Regions from separate parts of the Streptomyces sp. NPDC048637 genome, predicted to be linked through region 1. Evidence: riboswitches for the same ligand, from Rfam matches in the RefSeq annotation. Region 1 holds a riboswitch; each other region holds the start of a gene.

Region 1 (4,074 bases):
ACGGTCTACGAGTGCACCTCGCCCGACCAGGTCGTGGATCTGCTCCAGGGCGGCCAGGGCGTCTTCGGAATCGCCGTCGGCGTGGTGTGGCGGGACGTGGAGGGTGCGCTGTCACAGCTCCACGGGGAGCGCGTGGACACCGGCGAGACGCTGGTGGGGAAGAACCCGCACGACGAGTTGGCGCGGCGGCGCAACCGGGCGGGCTGAGTCCCCGGCGGAGTTCGCGGCCCGGCATCGGGCCGATTGTCAGTGGCATGGGGCAGCATCGGAGATGTGAGACCTGCCCCGACGATTCTGCATCTGGACATGGATGCCTTCTTCGCGGCCGCCGAGCAGGCGGCCAAGCCGAGCCTGCGCGGCAAACCCGTGGTGGTCGGCGGGATCGGCGCGCGCGGAGTGGTCTCCACGGCCTCGTACGAAGCCCGGGTCTTCGGTGTCCGCTCCGCGATGCCGACGGCCCAGGCGCGCCGGCTGTGCCCCAACGCCGCCTATCTCAGCCCTCGCTTCACGCTGTACCGCCACGTGAGTGAGGTGGTGATGGAGCTGCTGCATGCGCTGTCGCCGCTGGTGGAGCCGCTGAGCCTGGACGAGGCGTTCGTCGACCTGGAGGCGGGTGGGGTGCCGGCCGAGACGGCGGCGGTGCGCGCCGTGGGGGAGCGGCTGCGGTGTGACATCCGGTCCGCGACGGGCCTGACCGGCTCGGTGGGGCTGGCCGGGGCCAAGATGCTGGCAAAGATCGCGTCCGAGGCGGCCAAGCCGGATGGGCTGGTGGTGATCGAGCCGGGCACCGAACGGGAGCTGCTGGGCCCGATGACGGTGCGGACGCTGCCCGGGGTGGGTCCCGCGACGGCCGAGACGCTGCGCAGGGCCGGGATCCACACCGTCGCGGAGACCGCGGAGGCCGGTGAGGCCGAGCTGGTGCGGCTGCTGGGCAAGGCGCATGGTGCCGGGCTGTATGCGATGGCGCTGGGGCAGGACGACCGGCCCGTGGTGGCCGAGCGGGACGCGAAATCCATCTCGGTCGAGGACACCTTCGAGGTCGATCTGACCGACCGGACTCGGGTACGGAGCGAGGTGCTGCGGCTGGCGGACCGGTGTGTACAGCGGCTGCGGGCGGCCGGGCGCTCCGGGCGCACGGTGGTCATCAAGGTGCGCAACTACGACTTCTCGACGCTGACCCGTTCCGAGACGCTGCGCGGGCCCACCGACGACCCGGCGGTGATACGGGAGGCGGCTGTGCGCCTGCTGGAGATGGTGGACACCACCGGCGGGGTGCGGCTGCTGGGCGTGGGCGTGAGTGGCCTGGCGGACTTCACACAGGAGGATCTGTTCGCCCAGCTGGCGACGGAGCGGGAGGCGGCGGAGACCGCGACGGCAGCGGCGGCGGAGCAGGCCGCCGGGGGCACGGAGCAGGCCGGGGCCGAGGAGGAGCGGCCGCGGCGCTGGCACCCGGGGCTGGACGTGGTGCACGACGAGTACGGCGCCGGCTGGGTACAGGGGAGCGGGGTGGGGAGAGTGACCGTACGCTTCGAAACGCCATGGTCCGCACCGGGGAGGGTGCGGACCTTTGCTGTCGAGGACCCGGCGCTGCGGCCGGGGGAGCCCCTGCCGCTGGTGGGCGGGGCGCCGGCGGGTGATCAGTCGTCCGAGCCGGCGATCTTGCCGAAGTTCTTGTCGCGGGAGGCGGGGGACACCGGATCGGAGGTCGGGGAAGAAATATCCAGTCGGTAGTGGTGATAGAGCTGAAGTTCCTGCTCAGGGGAGAGATGGCGGCCCACGCCGAAGTCCGGCGCGTCCTTGATCAGCTTGCGGTCGTAAGGAATGTGCAGGCCCTCACCGACCATTTTGCTGGGCTCCAGGGGGACGAACGCATCCCGGCTGAAGAGTCCGGTGCGCACGGCCGCCCACTCCGGTTCCCCCGTCGCATCGTCGAGGTAGACCTCGTCGATGGTCCCTATTTTCGCGCCGTTACGGTCGAACGCTTTGCGGCCGATCAGGCTTCGGGGATCGATATCGGTTTGCACGGCCCCTCCAATTGGTCGCAACTGCCCTGTGACAACTACCAAACGGCACATTTCATGCCCTGGCCACTCGAAGGATCCTTCGAGTGGCGCGCTGGTAGGCTGGCGATTGGCCGCAGACCCCGTGCGGGAGAGTCCTTGTCGTTCGCGACCAGGGCGCCGAAGGAGCAAATCCTCCCCGGAATCTCTCAGGCACACGTACCGCATGGACGAGGTCACTCTGGAAAGCAGGGCGGGCCGCGGAAGGCACAGCGCCGGGACCCCTCCTCACCGACGGTGAAAGCCGGACCGCCATGTGCGGGCCGGTGAAGCTCTCAGGTTGAGATGACAGAGGGGGAGGCCGTCCGGGCACCCGTGCCGTGGTGCCCCTCGTAGGTCGTATTGACCAGGAGGCCCCCGCAGATGACCACCAATCGCATCTCCTTGACCGAGCTGGAACGCGGCACCCCCTTCGAGCGCCGGCACATCGGTCCCGACCACGCGGCGCAGGCGAAGATGCTCGCGCACATCGGATTCGGGTCGCTGGACGAGCTCACCGCCGCTGCCGTGCCCGATGTGATCAAGAGCGCCGAGGCGCTCGGCCTGCCGCACGCCCGTACCGAGGCCGAGGTGCTCAAGGAGCTGGAGGGCCTGGCGGACCGCAATCAGGTCCTGTCGTCCATGATCGGACTCGGCTACTACGGCACGTTCACCCCGCCGGTGATCCTGCGCAATGTCATGGAGAACCCGGCCTGGTACACGGCGTACACGCCCTACCAGCCGGAGATCTCGCAGGGCCGCCTGGAGGCGCTGCTGAACTTCCAGACGATGGTCGCCGACCTGACCGGGCTGCCCACCTCCGGCGCCTCGCTGCTGGACGAGGGCACCGCCGCCGCCGAGGCGATGGCTCTTGCCCGCCGGGTCGGCAAGGTCAAGCAGGGCGTCTTCCTGGTCGACGCCGACTGTCTGCCGCAGACCATCGCCGTGATCGAGACCCGTGCGGAGCCCACGGGCGTCGAGGTCGTGGTCGCGGACCTGTCCGACGGCATTCCGGCCGAGATCGCCGAGCGCGGTGTCTTCGGTGTGCTGCTGCAGTACCCGGGAGCCTCCGGTGCGGTGCGTGACCCCCGCGCCGTGATCGAGCAGGCCCACGAGCTGGGCGCGATCGTCACCGTCGCCGCCGATCTGCTCGCCCTGACGCTGCTGACCTCGCCCGGTGAGCTCGGCGCGGACATCGCCGTCGGCACCACCCAGCGCTTCGGCGTCCCGATGGGCTTCGGCGGACCGCACGCCGGCTTCATGGCCGTCCGTGACCAGTTCGCCCGCAGCCTCCCCGGCCGTCTGGTGGGCGTCTCCGTCGACGCCGACGGCAACAAGGCCTACCGCCTGGCGCTGCAGACCCGTGAGCAGCACATCCGCCGGGAGAAGGCCACCAGCAACATCTGCACCGCGCAGGTGCTGCTCGCGGTCATGGCCGGGATGTACGCGGTCTACCACGGCCCCGAGGGCCTGCGGACCATCGCCCGGCGCACCCACCGCTACGCCGCGATCCTCGCCGAGGGCCTGCGGGCCGGCGGGGTGGAGGTCCTGCACGGTGCGTACTTCGACACGCTGACCGCGCGGGTGCCCGGCCGGGCCGCCGAGGTCGCCGCCGCCGCCCGGGAGGCCGGTGTCAACCTCCGGCAGGTCGACGCGGACCTGGTCGGCATCGCCTGTGACGAGACCACCGGGCGTGCGCAGCTGGCCGGTGTCTGGGGCGCCTTCGGGGTGCCCGGTGACGTCGAGCAGCTGGACGCGGCCGCCGCCGAAGCGCTGCCGCAGGCGCTGCTGCGTCACGACGACTACCTCGCCCACCCGGTCTTCCACGAGTACCGCTCCGAGACCGCGATGCTGCGCTACCTGCGCACCCTCGCCGACAAGGACTACGCGCTGGACCGCGGCATGATCCCGCTCGGCTCCTGCACGATGAAGCTGAACGCCACCACCGAGATGGAGCCGGTCACCTGGCCCGCGTTCGGCCAGCTGCACCCGTTCGCGCCGGCCGACCAGGCCCAGGGCTACCTCACGCTGATCC
Region 2 (4,074 bases), on a different contig from region 1:
CGTCGCCGGGATCGGGGCAGCGAGGACGAGGGCCGTACCGGCCACGGCGAGTCCCATGGCCCGGCCACGAAGACGCCGGATCACGGAAGTGGATGTCTCGGACACAGCAGATGTCTCCTCGGCTGGTGCAGGCAGCGGACAGGGGCTTCCCATCCGCTCTACTAGAGAGGGCAATCCGCCTGATTGGTTGCGTTGTTGACGATCTGTGACACAAGTGCGTGGATGCACGACGTGTGGTGTGACCAGCGTCCGGGGCGGCCGATCCTGGGCGTTCCCCACCTTCTGTTTGCCATGCTCCGCGATGGCCCCTTCTCCCCACCACGAACTCCAGAACCGCTGGACCGAGTGATCGCTTCAGAATGCGGTGCGCAGTCGTCTCAAACAGATGACGCTGCAGGCGAGTTCGCGGAACCCTAGGTCGAAGAGATCGGTCATGGTCGCTGCTCGCGGCGGGGTCAGCACTCGATGACGTTGACGGCGAGGCCGCCGCGGGCGGTCTCCTTGTACTTGACCTTCATGTCGGCGCCGGTGTCCTTCATGGTCTTGATGACCTTGTCGAGGGAGACGTGGTGGCGGCCGTCGCCGCGCAGCGCCATCCGGGCGGCGGTGACGGCCTTGACCGCGGCCATGCCGTTGCGCTCGATGCACGGGATCTGGACGAGGCCGCCGACGGGGTCGCAGGTCAGGCCGAGGTTGTGCTCCATGCCGATCTCGGCGGCGTTCTCCACCCGCTCGGGGCTACCGCCCAGCACTTCGGCGAGGCCGCCGGCGGCCATGGAGCAGGCGGAGCCGACCTCGCCCTGGCAGCCGACCTCGGCGCCGGAGATGGAGGCGTTCTCCTTGAAGAGCATGCCGATGGCGCCGGCCGCGAGCAGGAAGCGGACGACCCCGTCCTCGTCGGCGCCGGGCACGAAGTTGACGTAGTAGTGCAGGACGGCGGGGATGATGCCGGCCGCGCCGTTGGTGGGGGCGGTCACCACCCGGCCGCCGGCCGCGTTCTCCTCGTTCACGGACATCGCGTAGAGCGTGGTCCACTCCATCGCACGGGCCGCGTGGTCGCCTTCGGAGCGCAGCTGGCGGGCGGAGTGGGCGGCGCGGCGGCGGACCTTCAGCCCGCCGGGCAGGATCCCCTCGCGGCTCATCCCGCGGCCCACACAGGCCTGCATGACCTGCCAGATCTCCAGCAGCCCGGTGCGGATCTCGTCCTCGGTGCGCCAGGCCTTCTCGTTCTCCAGCATCAGGGCGGAGATGGACAGACCGGTCTCCCGGGTCAGCCGCAGCAGCTCGTCGCCGGTGCGGAAGGGGTGGGTCAGCGCCGTGTTGTCGAGCTTGATGCGGTCCTCGCCGATCGCTTCCTCGTCTACGACGAAGCCACCGCCGACCGAGTAGTACGTCTTCTCCAGCAGCGTCGCCCCCTCCGTGTCACAGGCGAACAGGGTCATGCCATTGGCGTGGTAGGGCAGGGAGCGGCGGCGGTGCAGGACCAGGTGCGCGGAGACGTCGACGTCGATCTCGTGGACGGGGCCGATCTCCGCCGCCAGCAGGCGCAGGCGCCCCGTGCTGCGGATCCGCTCGACCTCGTCGTCGGCCGTCTCCACGTCCACCGTCCGGGGGGAGTGCCCCTCCAGGCCGAGCAGCACCGCCTTCGGCGTGCCGTGGCCGTGACCGGTGGCGCCGAGGGAGCCGAACAGCTCCGCCCGTACCGAGACCGTCTGCGCCAACAGGCCGCCCTCCTTCAGACGGCGGACGAACATCTGGGCGGCCCGCATCGGGCCGACGGTGTGCGAGCTGGACGGTCCGATGCCGATGGAAAACAGGTCGAACACGGAGATGGACACGAGTGGCTCCTCGAGAGTCGAGCGCGGGCATGGGCCCGCGCGGGCGATTGAGCCTCCCCCTCTGTCATGGGCCTGAGAGCTTCGCCGCGTGGAGGTCTGCGGCTTGCACCGTGGGCGAGGCGCGTGCGCGCCTGCTTTCCAGAGTCCGCCTCCGCCGCGCGGTAACGAGGCCTGAGAGTTTCCGGGGAGGATTTGCTCCTTCGGCGCCGCACCTTGGGGGTGTGGACTCTCCCGCGCAGAATCGTCAGCGGTGTCTTCAGTTGTGTGGTCCTTGCCGGGACCTCATGTCGAGTGCTTGCTGGTACAGCTTTCCGGCGCGGTAGGAGGACCGGACCAGAGGTCCGGACAGCACGCCGGCGAAACCGATCTCCTCGGCTTCTTCCTTGAGTTCGACGAACTCCTCAGGCCGGACCCACCGTTCCACGGGGTGGTGCCGCGCCGAGGGGCGCAGGTACTGGGTGATGGTGACCAGGTCGCAGCCGGCGGCGTGCAGGTCGGCCAGCGCGGTGGAGATCTCCGCCCGGGTCTCCCCCAGGCCAAGGATCAGGTTCGACTTGGTGACCAGGCCGAACTCCCGTGCCGCGGTGAGCACTCCGAGCGACCTGTCGTAGCGGAAGGCGGGCCGGATCCGTTTGAAGATCCGCGGCACCGTCTCCACGTTGTGGGCCAGTACTTCCGGCCGCGACTCGAATACCTGGGCCAGCAGCTCGGGGACACCGTTGAAGTCCGGGACCAGGTTCTCCACCCCGGTGCCTGGGTTCAGCGTGTGGATCTGCCGGACCGTCTCGGCGTAGAGCCAGGCACCACCGTCGGGCAGGTCGTCACGGGCCACCCCGGTGATCGTGGCGTACCGCAGTGCCATCTTGGCCACCGACTCCGCCACCCGGCGCGGCTCCTCCCGGTCCAGCGCCTGCGGCTTGCCGGTGTCGATCTGGCAGAAGTCACAGCGCCGGGTGCACTGGTCACCGCCGATGAGGAAGGTGGCTTCGCGGTCCTCCCAGCACTCGAAGATGTTCGGGCACCCCGCCTCCTCACATACGGTGTGCAACCCTTCGGCCTTCACCTGCGACCGCAACGCGTTGTACTCCGGGCCCATGCGTACCCGTGTCCTCATCCACTCGGGCTTGCGCTCGACCGGGGTCCGGCTGTTGCGCACCTCCAGCCGCAGCAGCCGGCGGCCGTCGGGCGAGGCGGACGGTGTAAGGGCGTCGCTCATGTCACAGCTCCGGGTACAACGGGTGGGCGTCGGCGAGCGTAGCCACACGAGCCCGCAGCTTGGCCGCGAGCCCCGGGTCGTACGCCGGCTTGAGGGCCTCGGCGATGATGTCCGCGACCGTCGCGAATTCGGCTTCCGCGAAGCCGCGGCCGGCCAGCGCCGGCGTACCGATCCGCAGTCCCGAGGTCACCATCGGCGGGCGGGGGTCGAACGGTACGGCGTTGCGGTTGACCGTGATGCCGATGTCGTGCAGACGGTCCTCCGCCTGCTGTCCGTCGAGCTCCGATTCCCGCAGGTCGACCAGGACCAGATGGACGTCGGTGCCACCGGACAGCACGGACACACCCGCGTCCGCGACATCGGGAGCCCTCAGCCGTTCGGCGAGAATCCGGGCACCCGTGAGGGTGCGCTCCTGGCGCCGGTGGAACGCCGGCTCGGACGCCATCTTGAACGCGACCGCCTTGGCGGCGATCACATGCTCCAGTGGCCCGCCCTGCTGGCCGGGGAAGACCGCACTGTTGACCTTCTTCGCCACGTCCGCACGGTGGGTCAGCACCACTCCACCGCGCGGCCCGCCGAGGGTCTTGTGCGTGGTCGTGGTGACCAGGTCGGCGTGCGGCACCGGGTTGGGGTGCAGGCCCGCGGCGACCAGACCGGCGAAGTGCGCCATGTCCACCATCAGGTAGGCGCCCGACCGGTCCGCGATCCGCCGGAAGGCGGCGAAGTCCAGCTGCCGGGGGTAGGCCGACCAGCCCGCGATGATCAGCTGCGGCCGGTGCTCCATGGCCAGCCGCTCGACCTCGGCCATGTCGACGCGGTTGTCCTCCGCGGAGACGTGGTAGGCGACGGTGCGGTAGAGCTTGCCGGAGAAGTTGATCCGCATGCCGTGGGTGAGGTGCCCGCCGTGCGCGAGGTCCAGGCCCAGGATGGTGTCTCCCGGTTGGAGGAGCGCCGTCATCGCGGCGGCGTTCGCCTGGGCGCCCGAATGCGGCTGCACATTGGCGAAGGACGCACCGAACA
Region 3 (4,074 bases), on a different contig from region 1:
CCGTCGTGCAGTGCGGTGGCGTCCGCCGCGACCTGAACACCGACGAACAGTGCGGGCGTGTCGCCCTCGACGCTTGCCAGGGCACGTCGGGCAGTCAGGACAATTCCGGCGCCGGAGAACTCCAGCCCGGCGGAGGCCAGGAAGTCCACCGGCTCGTCCTGCCAGTCCGGCTCGAAGAGCCGCACCCGGCCGCCGCTCGGCAGCCCGACGGACTCCTGAGGTCCTTGCCGCCGCTCCCGGCACAGTTCGGCCACCGCGGGCGGCGGCAGCGGGACGCCGACCGTGCCGTCGGGGTTGACCGCGATGCCGAGCTGCGGCGGCAGCCCGCGGGCGAACTCCCGGGCCGGGGCGACGGTGAAGGACATGTGCGAGCCGACCACCCGCAGGAACTCCTGCTCGGAGCTGTAGACCGGGACATAGGGCGCGCCGTCCAGCTCGACGGTGGGCAGATCGAGGCCGCGGGCGCCGAAGCCCGCGCTCTCCGGGCCGCCGCCGTTGGGCAGCGGTACCCACAGCCGGCTGCGGCCGAGGATCTCGACGATCCGGCCGCCGGCGCCCGGGTGCCCGACCGAAGCGGACAGCACCTCTTCGAGCTCGTTCGCCGGCCATGCCAGCTGCGGTATCCCCTGCTCCGGAAATGTCATGTGCACCCACCCGTTCCAAACCGCGCCATCTGGCCAAAGACCCTAGACGAGAAGGGGGGCGGTGCGGCGTGCGGGGGCCGCGTGCGGCGACCAGGGCGACGCGCCCCAGGGGTGCCTGTGCCTAGTGGAAGCTGACCGTCTCCAGCGTGCTCGCCGTCCGCCGGTCGAGGAGGACGGCCGAGCAGAAGCCCTCCGGCAGCCGGGCCGACTCCGCGGCGCCGACCAGCCGGCCCACCGCCCTGCGGTGCCGTGCGAAGGCGTACCCCGACACCCCGCGTCCCCGTGACTCCTGGCCGGAAAGCGCCACCTCGGGCGCCACATCGAGCAGCACCAGATGTGCCCCGCGGCCGCCGCGCAGCGCCGACCGCGCGATCCAGCGGCGCACCCACGCCAGCGTCCCGCAGTCGTGCACGACCACACTGTCGCCGGAGCGCAGCGCACGGCCCAGGGTCAGATAGTGGGCGGCCCGGACCAGCGGGCGGTAGAGGCCGTACGGCAGCCGGCGCAGTCTGCCGCGCTCCCAGCGCTCGCGGACGTCCTGGGAATCTATGCGGTGCACCACGGAGCCGTGCCCGTCCAGCGACGGCACGAGACGGTGCATGAGGGTGCTCTTGCCGCTGCCCGGAAGCCCGGAGACCACGACCAGATCGCCGGCCGGAAACCGCAGCTCGGCGGCGTCATCCGGCCGCTCGTCGCCCCGCAGGTCCACGACCTCGGTGCGGCGCCCCGGCCGGATGACGGCCCGCGGCGCACGGCCGGCCCGGGACATGGCGGCGGACGGCGCCGTCCGCACGGCGTCCGGGGGCACGACCCCTGAAGTCGCCCCGAATGCCGCTTCGCTGTGCACCGTGATCGCCCTCCCCGCCCGTTCTGGTCCGGTTCGAGTCCGTCCCTTACCCGCAGAGTGTCAAGAAAAGGTAATGCCCATCAAGGCGATTGTCCGATCTGCCCACGTCATGGGCGGGGCGGTGGACGGGGCTCCTCTATCCGGCATTCCCGTGCAATGATGTGGCCGCCGCGTGCACACCACAGCTCATCTGTGCACCGCCAACTGCATACCGGCCGCTTGAACCCGTGCGGGAGAGTCCCCGGCCGCCATGGCGGGGCGCCGAAGGAGCAAGTCCTCCCTTGAATCTCTCAGGCCCCTATACCGCGCGGGCGAGGCAGATCTGAAAAGCGAGCCACTGCCCGGCTGACAGGGCGGCTCCACCCAAGGTGCAAACCGGGTCCGTTCGCGGGATCCCGGTGAACCTCTCAGGTTCCGATGACAGATGGGGAGAACGTCTTGTTCACCCCTGCCTGGGAGCCCAGAACCATGACTGATGCCCCCCGCCGCACCGCACTGGATGCCACGCATCGCACGCTCGGCGCCACCATGACCGACTTCGCCGGCTGGGACATGCCACTGCGCTACAGCAGCGAGCGCGACGAGCATGTCGCCGTCCGCACCCGCGCCGGCCTCTTCGACCTCTCCCACATGGGCGAGATCACCGTCACCGGCCCGCAGGCCGCCGACCTCCTCGACTACGCGCTGGTCGGCAACATCGGCGGCGTCAAGACGGGCCGCGCCCGCTACACCATGATCTGCGAGGCCGAGGGCGGCATCCTCGACGACCTGATCGTCTACCGCCTGGCCGACCAGGAGTACATGGTCGTCGCCAACGCCTCCAACGCCCAGGTGGTGCTGGACGCGCTGACCGCGCGGGCGGGCGGTTTCGACACCGCGATCCGCGACGACCGGGACGCCTACGCCCTGCTCGCGGTGCAGGGCCCGGAGTCCCCCGGCATCCTCAAGAAGCTGACGGACGCCGATCTGGACGGTCTGAAGTACTACGCCGGGCTGCCCGGCACGGTCGCCGGTGTGCAGGCGCTGATCGCCCGTACCGGATACACCGGTGAGGACGGCTTCGAGCTGTTCGTCCGGCCGGCGGACGCGGTCGCCCTCTGGGCGGCGCTGACCGAGGCCGGCCAGGACGCCGGTCTGGTGCCCTGCGGTCTCTCCTGCCGCGACACCCTGCGCCTGGAGGCGGGCATGCCGCTGTACGGGCATGAGCTGACCACCGCGACCACGCCGTTCGACGCGGGCCTGGGCCGGGTCGTGAAGTTCGAGAAGACCTCCAACGACGGGGACTTCGTGGGCCGCGCCGCGCTGGCGGCGGCCGCCGAGCGCGCCGAGACGCAGCCGCCGCGCAAGCTGGTGGGCCTGATCGCCTCGGGCCGCCGGGTGCCGCGGGCCGGATACCCGGTCGTCACGGCCGACGGCACGGTCATCGGCGAGGTCACTTCCGGGGCCCCGTCCCCCACGCTCGGCAAGCCGATCGCCATCGCCTATGTCGACGCCGCCTACGCCACACCGGGCACCGAGGGTGTCTGCGTGGACATTCGTGGAAGCCATGAGCCGTACGAGGTCACCGCGCTGCCGTTCTACAAGCGGCAGAAGTAGCGGTTCCCCCGCGGCAGACCCGGCGGTGGCGCGCGCCCGCGCGTCTCACTGTGCAAGACACTCCCCCGGACGTCGTCCGGGAGGTGCCCCGATTCACGATCACACCCTCGCGTACAGGAGAATCGAGCCATGAGCAACCCCCAGCAGCTGCGCTACAGCAAGGAGCACGAGTGGCTGTCGGGCGCCGAGGACGGCGCCTCGACGGTCGGCATCACCGAGCACGCGGCCAACGCGCTCGGCGACGTCGTCTACGTACAGCTCCCTGAGGTGGGCTCCACGGTCGCGGCGGGCGAGACCTGCGGCGAGCTGGAGTCGACCAAGTCGGTCAGCGATCTCTACTCGCCCGTCGACGGTGAGATCACCGAGATCAACGAGGATGTCGTCAATGACCCCTCGCTGGTGAACTCCGCCCCGTTCGAGGGTGGTTGGCTGTTCAAGGTGAAGATCAGCGGCGAGCCGGGCGAACTGCTCTCGGCCGACGAGTACGCCGCCTTCATCCAGAGCTGAGCCCCCGGCTCTCCCCCGCTCCCGGCTTCGCCCGGACGGGGGGCCTCCGACCCGCCACCGCCCGCGCGGAAGCTCTCCGGACTCCGTCCGGGGACCTCCTCGCGCCCCTGACTCCCCAGGAAGACTCATGTCGCTTCTGAACAGCTCCCTCCATGAGCTCGACCCCGACGTCGCCGCCGCCGTCGACGCCGAACTCCACCGCCAGCAGTCCACCCTCGAAATGATCGCGTCGGAGAACTTCGCCCCCGTCGCCGTCATGGAGGCCCAGGGCTCCGTCCTCACCAACAAGTACGCCGAGGGCTACCCCGGCCGCCGCTACTACGGCGGCTGCGAGCACGTCGATGTCGTCGAGCAGATCGCCATCGACCGCATCAAGGCGCTCTTCGGCGCCGAGGCCGCCAACGTCCAGCCGCACTCCGGCGCCCAGGCCAACGCCGCCGCCATGTTCGCCCTCATCAAGCCGGGCGACACCATCCTGGG

What was found. Region 1 has a riboswitch for glycine ahead of gcvP (aminomethyl-transferring glycine dehydrogenase). Riboswitches for the same ligand answer to the same signal wherever they lie in the genome.
Region 2: linked by a shared signal. The riboswitch ahead of AB0C46_RS23640 (L-serine ammonia-lyase) and the one ahead of gcvP (aminomethyl-transferring glycine dehydrogenase) in region 1 are both predicted to bind glycine.
Region 3: linked by a shared signal. The riboswitch ahead of gcvT (glycine cleavage system aminomethyltransferase GcvT) and the one ahead of gcvP (aminomethyl-transferring glycine dehydrogenase) in region 1 are both predicted to bind glycine.

The regions. Positions count from the first base shown of each region.
Region 1 is NZ_JBEZHQ010000009.1:224,680-228,753, reverse strand. It holds gene AB0C46_RS15250 (MerR family transcriptional regulator) at 1-207, shown strand, start outside; gene AB0C46_RS15245 (DNA polymerase IV) at 274-1,731, shown strand; gene AB0C46_RS15240 (PRC-barrel domain-containing protein) at 1,638-2,024, opposite strand; glycine riboswitch at 2,139-2,235, shown strand; gene gcvP (aminomethyl-transferring glycine dehydrogenase) at 2,424-4,074, shown strand, end outside.
Region 2 is NZ_JBEZHQ010000019.1:140,930-145,003, reverse strand. It holds gene AB0C46_RS23645 (trypsin-like serine protease) at 1-105, opposite strand, end outside; gene AB0C46_RS23640 (L-serine ammonia-lyase) at 456-1,838, opposite strand; glycine riboswitch at 1,988-2,082, opposite strand; gene lipA (lipoyl synthase) at 2,095-3,054, opposite strand; gene glyA (serine hydroxymethyltransferase) at 3,056-4,074, opposite strand, start outside.
Region 3 is NZ_JBEZHQ010000025.1:104,192-108,265, reverse strand. It holds gene AB0C46_RS27280 (enhanced serine sensitivity protein SseB) at 1-644, opposite strand, end outside; gene AB0C46_RS27275 (AAA family ATPase) at 766-1,413, opposite strand; glycine riboswitch at 1,712-1,807, shown strand; gene gcvT (glycine cleavage system aminomethyltransferase GcvT) at 1,960-3,087, shown strand; gene gcvH (glycine cleavage system protein GcvH) at 3,217-3,594, shown strand; gene glyA (serine hydroxymethyltransferase) at 3,722-4,074, shown strand, end outside.